2 regions of the Leifsonia xyli subsp. xyli str. CTCB07 genome follow, and region 1 is predicted to be linked to the other one. Evidence: predicted binding sites of a transcription regulator. Region 1 holds the regulator's gene; the other holds the start of a gene.
What was found. Region 1 encodes LexA, which represses DNA repair genes until DNA is damaged. Its sites were predicted from a motif close to TCGAACANNTGTTCGA; they were not measured.
Positions count from the first base shown of each region.

Region 2: LXX_RS01650 (Rv2578c family radical SAM protein) is a predicted target of LexA. The motif match lies at 2,224-2,239, and genes of this name have one in related genera.

Region 1 covers NC_006087.1:1,650,671-1,655,723, reverse strand. The annotation lists partial or broken gene metE (5-methyltetrahydropteroyltriglutamate--homocysteine S-methyltransferase) at 1-431, shown strand, start outside; gene LXX_RS07900 (MFS transporter) at 723-2,027, opposite strand; gene LXX_RS07895 (FadR/GntR family transcriptional regulator) at 2,219-2,893, shown strand; gene lexA (transcriptional repressor LexA) at 2,968-3,642, opposite strand; gene LXX_RS07885 (LysM peptidoglycan-binding domain-containing protein) at 3,893-4,339, shown strand.
Region 2 covers NC_006087.1:343,138-348,190, reverse strand. The annotation lists gene LXX_RS01660 (response regulator transcription factor) at 1-679, opposite strand, end outside; gene LXX_RS14015 (hypothetical protein) at 676-1,026, opposite strand; gene LXX_RS01650 (Rv2578c family radical SAM protein) at 1,172-2,215, opposite strand; gene LXX_RS01645 (malate:quinone oxidoreductase) at 2,373-3,848, opposite strand; gene LXX_RS01640 (aspartate-semialdehyde dehydrogenase) at 3,996-5,053, opposite strand, start outside.

The DNA.
Region 1 (5,053 bases):
GTACCTGTCGTGGTCGGTCGGCTCCTTCCGGCTCGCGACGGCGGGCGTCCAGGAGGAGACCCAGATCCACACGCACCTCTGCTATTCGGAGTTCGGCGTGGTCATCGACGCGATCCGCAACCTGGATGCGGATGTGACGAGTATCGAGGCCGCCCGCAGCCGCATGGAGGTCGTCCACGACCTCCATGCGCTCCGGGTTCGAGCACGGCATCGGGCCCGGCGTGTACGACATCCACTCGCCGCGTGTGCCGTCGGTCCCTGAGGTGACCGAACTGCTCGAGACCGCGCTGAGCGCGATCCCCGGCCGTCAGCTGTGGGTCAACCCGGACTGCGGGCTGAAGACGCGCGGCTATGACGAGACGATCTCTTCGCTGAGGAACATGCTTGCGGCGACGAGGGAGGTCCGGGAGCGGGTCGGCGTCGAGGTCTGAGGTCTCCGGCTCGCACCGGTCTGGTCGCCGTTCGCACCGAGCGGGTCGCGGTGAGGTATAAAACTATGGCAGGTTGTTGACAGTTGGGTCTTCCATTTGGGAGGAAGGCTCAACGTCAGATCGGTCGCTCGAGCGGCGGCCGAAGCACAAGCTGGCGGTGCTTCGGCACGTCGAGGAAGTCGCCGGTGCGAGTCGAGAGCTGAGTCAGTACATTCGAATGCGCCGATCCGGAGGTGTCGAGGTGGGTGCCCCGGCGTTCTTTCGGGCAGCGCAACTCTGATATGCGGTCGCCTATGCGTTCGCTTCCCAGGTCTTGAGTTCGTCGGGTACAGGCGCGTCCTGGACGTTGAGGTGGTTCCGGCCTTCCTTGATGAAGACGCTCATCACCGCACCGACAGAGACGACGCTGGCCAAGGGGATGAAGATGGCGGCGATCCCGTCGCGGTCGGCGAGAATGCCCAGTAAGGGAGTGACGAAGCCGCCCAGCGTCATCGACAGTCCCAGGGTCACGCCGCTCGCGGTGCCCAGATGCCGCGGCAGGAACGAGTGCGACAGCGTGACGTGAACGGCGAAAGGCAGGGACAGCGCCCAGCCAGCGACTCCTGCAGCGATCAAGAGTTCTGTCGTGTTCGGGGCGAACCCGATCGCCAGCGTCGCGAGCCCCGATAGAGCGTATCCGCTGATCATCACCGCACGGCGTCCGAAGCGATCGGCGATGAAACCGCCCATGAGCGTTCCGAGCGCGGCGGCGAGGGAATATATCGTGAAGGCACTGGTTCCCAGCGCGTCGCTACCGTGGAAAGCCTGCGTGACGTCAAGGGCGATGAACGAGCGGATACCGAGTGCCGTGATCGACCACAGGCAGATGATCGCGAGCAGCCAGACGAATCTTCCCCACTGGTCAGCAGGAACTGCCGCAGTCGCAGAAGCTGAGCGCCTTCTGCTCGTCGGGGCGGCTCCGTTGCGCGTTGCCCGCATGGCAGCCACATAGATAACAGCAACGACGGCCGTCGGGATCAGAAGCAGAGGGGTGGCCACCAGGCCGAACAGCCCCACAGTGAGCCCGACGCAGATCGGAGCGATGGCCGCACCGAGGTTGCCCGCGACGGAGAAGAGGCTCATCGCCTTGTCGCTGCCGCCACCCGTCATCTTCGCGTCCACTGTGGCCGGCGGGTGGTAGGCGGCGACACCGATCCCGGAGATTGCCACCACGATCCAGGTGAGCCAGTAGTTTGCCGACGTCAGACCAGCGACCGCGATCCCTAGCGCCGCGACGCTCATCCCGATGATCGTCAGCGGGCGCAGGGGCAACTTGTCGGTCAGATAGCCGAACAGCGGCTGCGCCACGCTGGACAATGACGTCGCTGCGAGCGCCAGCCCGGCCACCGCCGTGTACGTGTAGTTCTGTTCCGAGACGAAGTACGGCAGAAGTGCCGCGGCCGCGCCACTCTGGAAATCGTTCATCACATGGGTGGCGGACAGTGCCCAGAACCTCGCCCGCGAGGGAGCCAACGGGGTCATGGGTCCTGCCGTGCGGCCGCGTTTCCTCTGCGGGCTCGGCACGGTCGGATTCGTTGCTGTTTTTGTCGTTGTCATAGATCGCTCTTACTATCGGGGGCGGGCGCAGAGAGGGAGGGCGGCGCCCTTCCAGTACCGGGGACAACGATAGCCTACTCATCAGACAAGTAGATGTGTCAAGCCGATTTATCTCGATAATCACTAGGTTTTCTGGTCAGGCTTGGATATCGGCGATATGGTGGGGTCGGTAAGAATTTGAGGGAGAGACGATGGCAATCGAGGTACAGCGTCGCTCCGTGGTGCAAGAAGCAGGCGACGTGCTCATGCGGCGGATACAGGAGGGCGAGTGGGGCCTTGGGCACAAGATCCCGAGCGAGTCCATGCTCGCTGCGCAACTCAATGTCGGTCGCTCGACCGTTCGCGAAGCAGTCCGGCAGCTCGCAGGAAAGGGCATGCTGGAGTCGCGTCAGGGCGCCGGAGTGTTCGTCATCTCCACCGAGCCGCCGGAGAACTGGGAAACCTTATTCCAGACCTCGCCTCTCGGGGCCATCCTTGAAATCCGCATGGCGATCGAAACGGAAGCAGCGCGGCTTGCGGCGCTGCACCGAACGCCAGCGGAGCTTCGCGCCATGCGACGAGCGCTCGATTCGCGTCAGGGCTCCTCTTCTGTCGAGGAGCAGGTCGATGACGACACTTGCTTCCACCGCAGCATCGTGCTCGCCGCGCATAACCGGCTGCTGCTCGAAATCTTCGATGACTTCACTCCACGAGTGCGTGCAGCAATGATCGCGCTCGCACGTGCTTCCCCGGCGATGCGCCCCGAAGACGATCGCGATGTGCATGCCTCCCTGGTGGAGGCTGTCTCGGCTCGCGATGCTGACTCAGCGGCCGCCCTCAGCCGAGCCCACCTGACCGCATTGTCTCGGCTGCCAACGCTGGCGTAAGAATGACCCCGTAGCGTTGAGGCGGATTCGGTGAGCGTCGCAACGTTTGACGCTAGACGTTGCGATGCGGGCCCTCAGACGGCCCGGAGAACGGCGACGACCTTGCCCAGGATCTGTGAGAAGTCGCCCAGGATCGGCTCGAAGTTTGAATTCCTCGGCAGCAGCCAAGTGTGGCCGTCGCGCTGCCGGAAGACCTTGACCGTCGCTTCCTCATCCAGCATCGCAGCGACGATGTCGCCGTTCTCCGCGGTGTTCTGCGCGCGGACGACCACCCAGTCGCCGTCGCAGATGGCCGCGTCGATCATGGACTCTCCGACGACCTTCAGCATGAACAGCTCGCCATTGCCGACCAGCTGACGGGGGAGCGGGAAGACCTCTTCCACTTGCTGTTCGGCCGTGATCGGCACGCCCGCGGCGATGCGGCCGACGAGCGGGACCATCGCAGCGTCGCCGACCGGGGTCTGGCTCTCGAAATCCGGCGCGGCGGCGCTCGGCAGGTCGATGAGGATCTCCAGCGCCCGCGGGCGGTTCGGGTCGCGGCGCAGATAGCCGCTGAGCTCCAGCTGGTTGAGCTGGTGCGTCACCGAGGAGAGCGAGGAGAGGCCGACCGCGTCGCCGATCTCGCGCATGCTCGGAGGGTAGCCGCGCTGGCTGACCGAACGCTGGATGACGTCGAGGATCGCGAGCTGTTTCTCGCTCAGATTCTTGCGCCGGCGGGTGCCCCGTGGAGTCTGATTCTCGTTCGACACGCTCGTCCCTTCGTGACCCCCGCCGCACTCGGCGGACCCGAATGTCGGTGGTGCCTGGTTGTGTGGTCTCCAGACACTCGAAACTGTATCCTCCCGGCGGCGGTCGAACAAACATGTGTTCGATTGTGTCGCGAAATGCGCTCTGAATCTCGTGACTCATCAGGTCTTGCGGTTTCGCACATTCGAAGATAAATTCGGAACATAGATTCGAATCGGGTGGTTCCGGAAGGGAAATAGGGAGGTCGGCGCCATGAGCAGCACAGCGGTCATTGGTCGTGCGGACATCGGTCGTGCGGCCGGGAGGTCTGCGATCGCGGCGAGGTCCCGTGCTGGCGTTCTGCGCGCAGCGGGCGTTTCGGGTTCTTCGGGGGTTCCGGCTGGGGCGCGGGTCCGCCTGCGGCTGACCCGTCGCGGACGCGCGGCGCTGACATTCCTGGCCGCCCTGCCGATCGTCGTCGGAGCGTTCGTGTTCGCCTTGAACGGCGGGGGCGCGGTCGCCTCGGGTGAGCACGCCGCCGTGGCTTTCCAGCATGTCACGGTTCAGTCGGGCGAGTCGCTGTGGTCGATCGCGGAGCGCCTCGCGCCGAGCGCCGACCCGCGAGATGTGATCGCGGAACTGGTCACACTCAACGGGCTCGACTCGGCCGTGGTGACCCCGGGGCAGGAATTGGCGATCCCGGCGCAGTACGCGAAGTAGGCTCCGAGGTCTCCTCGCACCCGCGGGGTCCGCCCGGGCGGTCTGGACTGAACCCGAAAAATTGCACACGGATGTTCGTGGAGATGATCACCGGGTTTCCTGTGCTTGCAGTGACGTTCGAGGGGGCCGAGCGTCGGACTCAGGTAGACGTTCCCCCTTGAAGCTGTTCGAGCGAGGATGTTAACAGAGGTGGACACGGAGGGGTCGGATCCCCAGCGCGAATGCCGACGGATGAGAGGGATCGATTGGGTCGGCCTTTGCGGATCCTTGGCAGGAATCGGCGCAGTCAGTGTCACCGCGCGAGAAGCTGAGGCGTTCCGGGCGTTTGGCTTGCGTCGGAGGTCTGTTGTCGAGCGGAACAAAGAGTTGCGGGACGTGTGTCTGCGTTGGCTTCACGAGGAGATCGAGAGCAGAGTTTCGCGCTCTCCAGCAACCAGTGCGCGTCTGAGCGCTTCTGTAGGGCATGTCGGTGCTGCCGGGTCTATACCCCAATCGTCAACCGAACACGGGGCAGACCCCTTCACCCTTGCGGGCGTACATTTGCCTCACCCGTCGCACGATGACGGTCCTGCCACCGTGGCGGCACCGTCCGACCGGGGCTTCATGGCCACGGTGCGCTTCCGTGGTCGCCAGTTACGGGACGGGAATCGTGAATGCAAGCAGTGCAGCGCGTCACACGGCGCGATCGCGCCCCTGGCGCTGGCTAGCATGGGA
Region 2 (5,053 bases), 1.3 Mb from region 1:
AGCCGTCTTCCGCCGCGCGGCGGATGAGGTCAGCGCGCGAACTTGTCGGCCGGCCGGCCTTCCCGTACTTCTCTCGCACACGGCGCAGATACGTTTTGGCGGTCTCGTACTGCACGCTCATCGCCTGAGCGACCTCGGAGGTCGTGCGACCGTCGGCGTAGAGAAGCAGCGCCTGCCGCTCCCCGTCGCTCAGCCGGGGCCGCACGGCTCCGGGCGCGGGCGGGGCCGGGCGCCAGGCCACCGGCGCAGCCCCAGACGAGCCGCCGCCCGGGGCCTCCCAGCCGACCGCGCGGCGGCAAGGAGGCCGCTCATCGGCTGAGATTTCAAGACATAGGCGATCGCGCCCGCGGCGAGCACCGCCGCGCGATCCTCCTGGGTGTCGACCGCGGTCAGGACGATCACTTTGGCCCCCAGCGGCCCGGCAGGTGCGCGCACAAGCGCCGATGAAGATGGACTCGCGCAATTGCAGGTCCATGATCACGAGGTCGGTGGGGAACGCGTGGCTATGGACCAGTTCCAACCAGCTCCCGGCACGGAGCACAAGGTCGAACTCGGGAGCGTTCTTCTCGATCCAGGTGGAGAGGCTGTCGAGCAGGATCTCGTGATCGTCGAGGATGGCGAGCCGGACCATTGGCGAGACGGGGGCGGCTAGCGGCGGGGGTGCGGGGACGGTGCTCATCGTATCGGTGTCCCCGGAGAGGCGATGCGGACAGTGAGCCCGAGCGCGCGCCCTGTGCCGTCGTCGAGTCGCGCCAGGATGTCGCGGTCGCCGGAGAACTCCACGGAGAGCCCTTCGTCGCGGTCGTCCTCGATCGCATGTCTGCGCGCGAGCAGAGCAAGCAGCACGATCATCGGCGCCGGCATCAGCAGCGTAATCCCAGAGGAGGGGCTAGTCCCGGCGTCCAGCCCCGGAAGCGGCACAGTGGCCGCCGCCGCAAGGCAGGCGATGCCCGCCCAGCGAACGGCCGTCGCGATCGGCCGCGAACGGGCCGCGCAAGCGAGATGACCGGGCAGCCCCAGGGACAACCGCGTTCCTTCCCACGAGACCGGCCGGCCAACCAGCGGGCTCCTGCGGCGGCTCGACCTCCCGGGGGAGAGTATGGCAGGTCACCGCGTGACTGTGTACCCGAACAAAGACGTTTTCTGCACGCGGATCGGAACAGTGTCCGGATCAGAACAGCGTCGGCTGCACGCCGAGCGTCATGAGCCCCGCGACGCCGGGCACTTCGCCCGCTATCGCCGCCCCGGCGAACGCGCGCCGCTCCCCCTCGCTGTCGCGCAGCGTCCGGAGCGGCTTGATCCGGGTGGCCAGCCAGCGCCGGTACTCCTTCGGCGCATACGTGCCGCGCCCATACATCGCCCGGTATTGCGGCAGCAGTTCGGTATGCTCGCGCCCGAGCCAGAGATAATACCACTCTTTCACGCCCGGATTCAGGTGGAGGGCTGAGTAGAGCACGCTCGTCGCACCCGCGTCTCTGGCCTGCCGGAGTGCGCGGTCGAGGTTTCCACGGGTATCGGTGAGGTAGGGGAGGATCGGCATCAGGAACACCGCGCAGTCGAGGCCGCGATCGCGCACGGCCGCGACCGTCGCGAGGCGAGCCTTGGTCGTCGGGGTCCCCGGCTCGACCGATTGCTGCAGTTCGTCGTCGTACACCGCGATCGACAGCGCGAGGTCCACCGGCACCCGCGTCGCCGCGTCGGCGAGCCGGTCGAGGTCGCGGCGGAGCAACGATCCTTTCGTGAGGATGCTGAACGGAGTGCCGGAGCTGGCGAGCGCGTCGATGATGCCCGGCATCAGGGCATAGCGCCCCTCCGCCCGCTGATACGGATCGGTGTTCGTTCCGAGTGCGACCGGGTGCCGCCCCCAGCTCGGTCGTGCGAGTTCCTTCCGGAGGACCTCGGCGACGTTGACCTTGACGATGATCTCCTGGTCGAAATCCTTTCCCTGGTCGAGGTCGAGGTAAGAATGCGTCGGCCGGGCGAAACAGTAGACGCAGGCGTGCGAACAGACCCGGTACGGGTTGACCGTCCAGCCGAAGGGCATCGGGCCGCCTCCGCCCGGGACCCTGTTGAGCGCCGATTTGGCGAGAATCTCGTGAAAGGTGATGTTTGCGAACTCGGGCGTGCGCACCGATCGGACGAAAGCGCTCAGCCGGGCGAGCCCGGACAACGCGGCCGGCGTCTCCGCCGTGAGTTCTTGGCCGCTCCATCTCATGACGCTATTCGAACATATGTTCTAATGATGGTCAAGCGCTGGGGCTCACCAGCCCTCTGGCGCCATGCGAACCAGCGGCCCGAGACACACCCTCCCCGGCCACCGCGCCCGCGAAACCACCGACGCGATCGGCCGGCATGGGGGGCGACCGAACGGCCTACTGCGCGAGCTTCAGCACAGCGGCGGTCCGCTTGAGTACGAACTCAGCCTCCTCGGGCCGGTCGTTGAGCGTGGTGCCGACGGTCGGGATGAGTTCTCTCAAGACCGGCAGCCAGCCCTCGAACCGCTCCGGGAAGCAGCGCTTCAGCAGATCGACCATGATCGGCACGGCGGTGGATGCGCCGGGCGAGGCGCCGAGCAGACCCGCGATCGAGCCATCCGCCGCCGCGATGACCTCCGTGCCGAACTGCAGCACGCCACCCTTCCTCTCGTCCTTCTTCATCACCTGGACGCGCTGACCGGCGGCGATGAGCTCCCAGTCCTCCGACTTCGCTGTGGGCATGAACTCACGCAGGGCGGCCAGCTTCTTCTCGCGTCCGGCCATCAGCTCGCCAATGAGGTATTTCATGAGGTCGAAGTTGTCGCGGGCGACGGCGAGCATCGGGCCGATGTTGCCCAGGCGGATCGAACCGGGGAGGTCCCACCAGGTGCCGGTCTTCAGGAATTTGGGGCTAAACCCGGCGTACGGGCCGAAGAGCAGCGACGTCTCGCCATCCACGACGCGGGTGTCGAGGTGAGGCACCGACATGGGCGGCGCGCCGACGGCCGCCTTGCCGTAGACCTTCGCCTTGTGCTGGGCGACGATCGCCGGGTTGGTGGTCCGGAGGAACTGCCCCGAGATCGGAAAGCCGCCGAAACCCTCGATCTCCGAGATGCCCGACTTCTGCAGCAGGTGCAGAGCGCCGCCGCCCGCGCCCACGAACACGAACCGCGCGAGCGCCTCGCGCGGAGTGCGCCCAACCTCATGCCGGGCGCGGATGCGCCACAGACCGTCCTTGGTACGTTTGAGGGAGCACACGCGGTGGTTCAGTGCGAGCTCTGCGCCGCTCGCGACCAGATCGTCCACGAGAGCGCGCGTGAGCGCCCCGAAGTCCACATCGGTGCCCGCCAGCTGGCGGGTCGCCGCGATGCGCTGCTTGCGGTTGCGCTTCTTCGTCAGCAACGGCGCCCACTCGGCAATGGTCTCAGCGTCCTCGCTGTACTCCATCCCCGCGAAGAGCGGCTGGTCTTTCAGTTCCTCGTAGCGGCGGCGGAGATATCGAACGTTTTCCCGGCCGCGCACGAACGTCATGTGCGGCGTCGAGTTGATGAAGGTCTGCGGCTCCGGCAGGTCACCGGCGGCGACCAGGCTGGCCCAGAACTGCCGGCTCAGCTGGAACTGCTCGTTGATACTGATCGCCTTCGCGGGGTCGACTGTGCCGTCCTCCGCTTCGGGCATGTAGTTCAGTTCGCAGAGGGCGGCGTGGCCCGTTCCCGCGTTGTTCCAGGGATTCGAGCTCTCCTGGGCGACCTCGCCGAGGGACTCGTAGATCCGGATGCTCCAGCCGGGCTGCACACGCTGGATCATGGCCCCCAGCGTCGCGCTCATGATGCCGCCGCCGATCAGGACGACGTCGATGGGATCGTTGCTCACCCGACAATCCTACGGGGCGCGGGGAGGCCCCACCCGTGCCGTCAGAGACCCTCTCGATGCAGAAACCCTCGCAGCCTCGGAAACCGGCCGCGACCGGCGCGGAGCCGAGCGGCGCGGAGCCGACCCGGCCCCGCCAGCGGCTCGGGGTCAGACGCCGACCGACGCGGTCAGCCGTTTGGCGACGAGTTCGGCGATCTGCACCGCGTTCAGCGCCGCTCCCTTGCGGAGGTTGTCGCTGGAGACGAAGAGCGCCAGACCGCGGCCCTCGGGAACGCCTTCGTCGCTGCGGATGCGGCCGACGAAGCTCGGGTCCTGACCGGCCGCCTCGAGCGGAGTGGGGACATCGGCAAGCCGGACGCCCGGGGCGTCCGCGAGCAGCTCGGCGGCCCACTCGGGGCTGATCGGGTTCGCGAACTCCGCGTTGATTGAAAGTGAGTGGCCGGTGAAGACCGGGACGCGCACGCAGGTGCCGGAGACCAGCAGGCCCGGCAGATCGAGGATCTTCCGGCTCTCGTTGCGGAGCTTCTTCTCCTCGTCGGTCTCGTTGAAGCCATCCGCCACGAGGGAACCGGCGAGCGGGATGACGTCGAACGCGATCGGGCGGACGTATTTCACCGGCGCAGGCAGCTCGACGGCGGAGCCGTCGTGGACCAGCTGCAACAGGTTCTCGTCGGCCGCTGAGGCGCGGATCTGCCCAGCCAGCTCCTCCGCACCGGCGAGACCGGAGCCGGAGACCGCCTGATAGGTGGAGACGACCAGGCGCTCGAGGCCGGCTTCGTCGTGGAGGACCTTCAGCACCGGCATGGCCGCCATCGTGGTGCAGTTCGGGTTCGCGATGATCCCCTTGCGCGCGTCGGCGATGGCCTCGGGGTTCACCTCGGAGACGACCAGCGGGACATCCGGGTCCAGACGCCAGCCGCTGGAGTTGTCGATGACGATGGCGCCGGCCTCCGCGAAGCGCGGGGCGTGCGCCCGGGAACCGGTCGCACCGGCCGAGAAGAGTGCGATGTCGATGCCGGAGACGTCGGCGGCCTCGACATCCTCGACCGCGATGTTCTCACCGCGGAACGGCAGAGTCGTGCCCGCCGAGCGGGAGGAGGCGAAGAACCGGACGCTCCCAACCGGGAACTCGCGCTCGTCCAGCAGACGGCGTATCACCGCACCCACCTGGCCGGTGGCGCCGACGACGGCGATCGAGAGTCCAG